2 regions of the Ruegeria pomeroyi DSS-3 genome follow, and region 2 is predicted to be linked to the other one. Evidence: riboswitches for the same ligand, from Rfam matches in the RefSeq annotation. Region 2 holds a riboswitch; the other holds the start of a gene.
The links. A riboswitch is a leader RNA that binds a small molecule or an ion and turns the genes downstream of it on or off. The one in region 2 is predicted to bind cobalamin.
Positions count from the first base shown of each region.

Region 1: linked by a shared signal. The riboswitch ahead of SPO_RS17970 (hypothetical protein) and the one ahead of SPO_RS14525 (DUF1636 family protein) in region 2 are both predicted to bind cobalamin.

Region 1 covers NC_003911.12:3,757,217-3,759,599, forward strand. The annotation lists gene SPO_RS17965 (KPN_02809 family neutral zinc metallopeptidase) at 1-572, opposite strand, end outside; cobalamin riboswitch at 677-888, shown strand; gene SPO_RS17970 (hypothetical protein) at 974-1,372, shown strand; gene SPO_RS17975 (protein-tyrosine phosphatase family protein) at 1,377-1,874, opposite strand; gene SPO_RS17980 (hypothetical protein) at 2,009-2,383, opposite strand, start outside.
Region 2 covers NC_003911.12:3,058,016-3,060,398, forward strand. The annotation lists gene SPO_RS14520 (LysR substrate-binding domain-containing protein) at 1-791, shown strand, start outside; cobalamin riboswitch at 864-1,086, shown strand; gene SPO_RS14525 (DUF1636 family protein) at 1,181-1,555, shown strand; gene cobW (cobalamin biosynthesis protein CobW) at 1,559-2,383, shown strand, end outside.

The sequences.
Region 1 (2,383 bases), 700 kb from region 2:
TCGACCTGCGAGGAGCGCCGCCGGGCCTGATCCACCTTGCCAAGAATACCCAGCTGATTCTGCACGTGATGGGCCACCTCATGGGCGATGACATAGGCGGCGGCGAAATCGCCCCCCGCCTGCAATCGCCGCGCCAGGGTGGCAAAGAAATCGGTGTCCAGATAGGCCTTCTGATCGGCCGGGCAATAGAACGGCCCGGTCGCACCCGAGGCGCCGCCGCAGGGGCTGGATGTCACCTGCGAGAACAGCACCAGCGTCGGCGGGGTGTACTCGCGGCCCAGCTGGTCGCGGAACACCCCGGTCCAGACCTCTTCGGTTGTGGTCAGCACGCGCGAGACGAATTCGCCCGCCTGCCGTTCTTCCTCGGACAGCTCTGTTGGGGCGCTCTGGGGCGCTTGTGGCTGCTCTGTCAGAAACGGGGTCACGTCGATGCCGGTAAAGGCGCCGATCACCAACAGCAGCAGCACCCCGCCGATGCCCAGGCCGCGCCCGCCGATACCCTTGCCGCCACCGCCGCGTTGTCCGCGCCGATCCTCGACATTCCTGCTGCCGCGAACGCCTTTCAACCGCATGCCGATCACCCTTCGCAGCCTGTCTGTCCGGCGCCGACTCTAGCACCCGTCAAAAGGGTCCGAAACCCGGAATGGACTTGCGCTTGACAGGCGCCCGCAACACCCGCTACCGCTGGGTCGATGGTTCCCGGTCGTGCATGCGCCGGGATGAAAAGGGAACACGGTGCGGCCCTCTGGCGACAGAGGACCAATGCCGAGACTGCCCCCGCAACTGTAAGCGGTGAGCGATGCCGAAATGCCACTGGCCCCCGGGCCGGGAAGGCCGGCAAAGCCCGGACCCGCAAGTCAGGAGACCTGCCATCGCAACCGTAACTCGAACCCGGGCGGGGTGTCCGGACGGGATGCCTTGGCCCTGAGTGGCCGGTCCCCGACACCCTGTTCCGCCGCGCGGAGGGCGCAGGATGATCTGGACCACACAAACGCATGAATTTGCCGCAACCCTATGCCGTCGCACCGGCAGGCCCTGCCCCGCCCTGTCGGGGCTGGCCGAGAACCTGACCCGCGCGTTGCGCCGGGCCGAACCGATGACCGATGCGTCATTCGAGATCGAAGGCCATTGCGAGATGCCGCCCTGCGGGGCCGGTTGTCTGGCACGCTACGCCGCCTCGCATAGCCGGGTGCGGGTGTTCTGCGGCGTTGACGAAGATACCGCCCTGCCACACCTGCACCGGTTTGCCGATGCGCTGCTGGGGTCTGAAGGCGGAGGTTTTGCCGCCGGAAGCGGCCCGGTGCCCTGCGCCATGGTCGAAGCCCGCGCGCACGCGGCACAAGTCTCGGCACCCGTTCAGCCAACCGCCTGACGGGTCACTCGCGGATCGCCCGGCCAGCCAACGCCCAGTCCATCTGGGCGTCGGTTTCGACCGCGCAGGAGCGGACCGAGCGCAGATGCGCCAACGCCGCCTTGGGGGCTTCGCCTGTCTCGATCATCAGGCGCAGCGCCGCCATGCCGGACCGGCCACAGCCGCCCTTGCAATGGATCAGCACCCGCCCGCCGCCGCGCAGGGCATGGCGGGCCGAGGCGCTGATCGCGCTCCATTTCGCCTGCGCCTCGCGGCCCGGAGTTCCGAAATCCTCGACCGGCAGATGCGCCCAACGGCAACCCCGGCTTTGTACATCGGCGCCAAAGTTGCGCGCGCCATGCTGCAGCATCTCGACCTCGGTCGTCATCGAGATCACCAGCCCCGGCGCCCAGGATCCGATCAGATCGACATCGCCCGCATAATCGCCCGATATACCCGGCAACTGGCAGATCGCCAGCGTGCCGCCGCCGACTTTCAGCGCATAAAGCACCAGCTGCGCCATCTGCGGTATCCCTTCCCGACCGACCATTGCCACGGGGCGTGGCGATCCTGACCCCAAGGGTAGAATGGCCTTTAACGCGGTGGTATCGCAAGACAAGATACCCGTGAACAGATCAAACTGCACCGCGACGCGGGTCAGCGGTTGTCTATATACACGCGAATCTGATCCGGGCTCACGCCCTGAGCGCCGATCAGGTGCGCCACCCGAATGCCGTTGATCAGGACCATGGTGCCGGTCTGATCATCAAGCTCCTGCACGCTGACCGGTGTCTCGTCTCCGTTCCCCGGACGCAGCAGCGAAGCTTCGCCTTGCAGGGTCAGGACATCTCGTGCCGTATCGAAATCGGTGATCGTGACAACGTCATAGCCGTCCGCCACGCCGCTATAGGTTTCGAGGATGTCTTGATCGGCCCCACCCCTGGTGGTGACCAGGTCCCCCTCGTCCACGACCAGGGTATCGCGCCCGACGCCACCCTTGACGGTGTCCACCTTACCCAGGTCGCTGCGATC
Region 2 (2,383 bases):
CCCAGACCGCCGTATCGCTGCATATCCGCTCGCTCGAGGCGGAACTGGGCGAGCCGCTGTTCACCCGTGCCGCGCGGCGGCTGGGCCTGACCGAGCTGGGGCGGAGCTATGCGCTCTCCGTGCGCCAGGCGCTGGCGGATGTGGCGCTGTCGACCTCCAGCCTGTTCGGCCCGGCCCGGCGCGGCATCCTGCGGCTGCGCGCGCCAATCTCCTCGGCCGCCTACTGGCTTGCCGCCACCCTGCCGGATTTTGCCGCCGACCATCCCGGCATTCCGGTGCGGCTGGTCTCGAACATCTGGGATGATGGCCCGGCAGCGGGCGGCGTGGATGTGGATATCCGGCTGGGGCGCGGCGACTGGGCGGGGTTGGTGACCGAAAAGCTCTGCGACGAGACCATTGTGCCGGTGATCCGGGCCGGGGCGCCGGAGCAGCCCCTCCCGGCGCTGCAGGCGCATCAGCTGATCCACATCCTCGGATACGAGGACAACTGGCCGCGCTGGTTCGCGGCGCAGGGCCTGCCCGCCCCGACCGGTGGCAGCCTCTATTCGGTCGATACCACCGTCGCGGCGCTGCAGCTGGTGATGGCGGGCGCCGGGCTGGCGATCGTGCTGACGCGCTTTGCCCAGGGCGCCATCGCCCAGGGCGCACCCCTGCGGCTCGCGGGTCCCCCGATTCCCTTTTCCCAGGCCCATTACCTGGTCCGCCCCGAACGTGCCGCCCCGCCCGGTGCTCCGGCGCAGCTCTATCTCGACTGGCTGCGCGCGCGGCTGGCAGCGGATGCCGCTGGGTGAACGTCAGAGGTCGCTTTTCCCCTCCCCCTCGGGGTGCACCGCCAAGCGCGCTTGACAAGGCCCCCGCCCATGCCGCATGTCCGCCCTGTTGGTGTCCGGGCAACCGGATGAAAAGGGAATGCGCCAGCGGTTCCGGGACATGATCCCGGGCAGCCGTCAAGCGCAGCCGCCCCCGCGACCGTGACCGGAGAGGGTGCCCAAGCCACTGGCCAAATGGCCGGGAAGGCGGGACATCCGCCAGAGCAGCGCTCTGACATCCGCAAGCCGGGAGACCTGCCAGCACCCGAACTGCAACCGGACGGGGTGTTTCCGGTGACGGGTCACGGTCCATAGGGGCCGGCCCGCGCATACCCCGTCCCCCATGATTGGACCCTGGGGGGATGAGAGAGATGAGCGAACACGCTCCGGTCGAGCTGTTGGTCTGCACCACCTGCCGCCGCGGATTGCCGGTCGAGGACGATGCCCAGCGCCCGGGCGCCCTGCTGCACCGCGCGCTGAGCGCGGCGGAGCTGCCCGAAGGGGTCATCCTGAAACCGGTCGAATGCCTGTCCAATTGCGATCAGGGCTGTTCCATTGTGTTGCGTGGTGGCCCGGCGCGCTGGACCTTCGTTTACGAAAACCTCAACGAAGCCGATGACGTGGCCACCATCGTCGAAGGCGTCACCAAGTATCACGCTACCGCTGACGGGCTGGTCCCCTGGCGCGAGCGTCCCGTCCATTTCCGCAAGAACTGCGCCGCGCGCATCCCCCCGATCGGAGCCTGAGCCATGAGCACCCTTGAAAAACTTCCCGTTACCGTGATCACCGGCTTTCTCGGCGCGGGCAAGACCACGCTGATCCGCCACCTGATGCAGAACCCGCAGGGCAAGCGGCTGGCCGTCGTGGTCAACGAATTCGGCGATGTGGGCGTCGATGGCGAGATCCTGAAAAGCTGCGCCATCCCGGAATGCCCGGCGGAAAACATCATGGAACTGGCCAATGGCTGCATCTGCTGCACCGTGGCCGATGATTTCATCCCTACCATCGAGGCGCTGATGGCGCTGGAGCCGCGCCCCGATCACATCCTGATCGAGACCTCGGGTCTTGCGTTGCCGAAACCGCTGCTCAAGGCGTTCGACTGGCCCGATATCCGCTCGAAGATCACTGTGGATGGTGTGATCGCGCTGGCCGATGCCGAGGCGGTGGCGGCGGGCCGCTTCGCGCCCAATGTGGCCGCGGTGGATGCTCAGCGTCTGGCGGATGACTCGATTGACCATGAAACGCCCCTGTCCGAGGTGTTCGAGGATCAGATCAGCTGCGCCGATATCATCCTGCTGACCAAGCCCGATCTGGCCGGCCCCGAGGGCGTGGCCCGCGCGCGCGAGGTGATCGCGGCCGAGGCGCCCCGCCCGCTGCCGGTGGTCGAAGTGGCCGAGGGCGCGGTGGATGTGCGTGTCATCCTGGGCCTTGGCGCCGCTGCGGAGGACGACATGGACGCGCGCCCCAGCCATCACGACGGCCATGACGACCACGAGCATGACGATTTCGAAAGCATCGTGGTGGAACTGCCCGAACAGTCCGACCCGGCCGAACTGGTCGCGCGGATCGAGCGG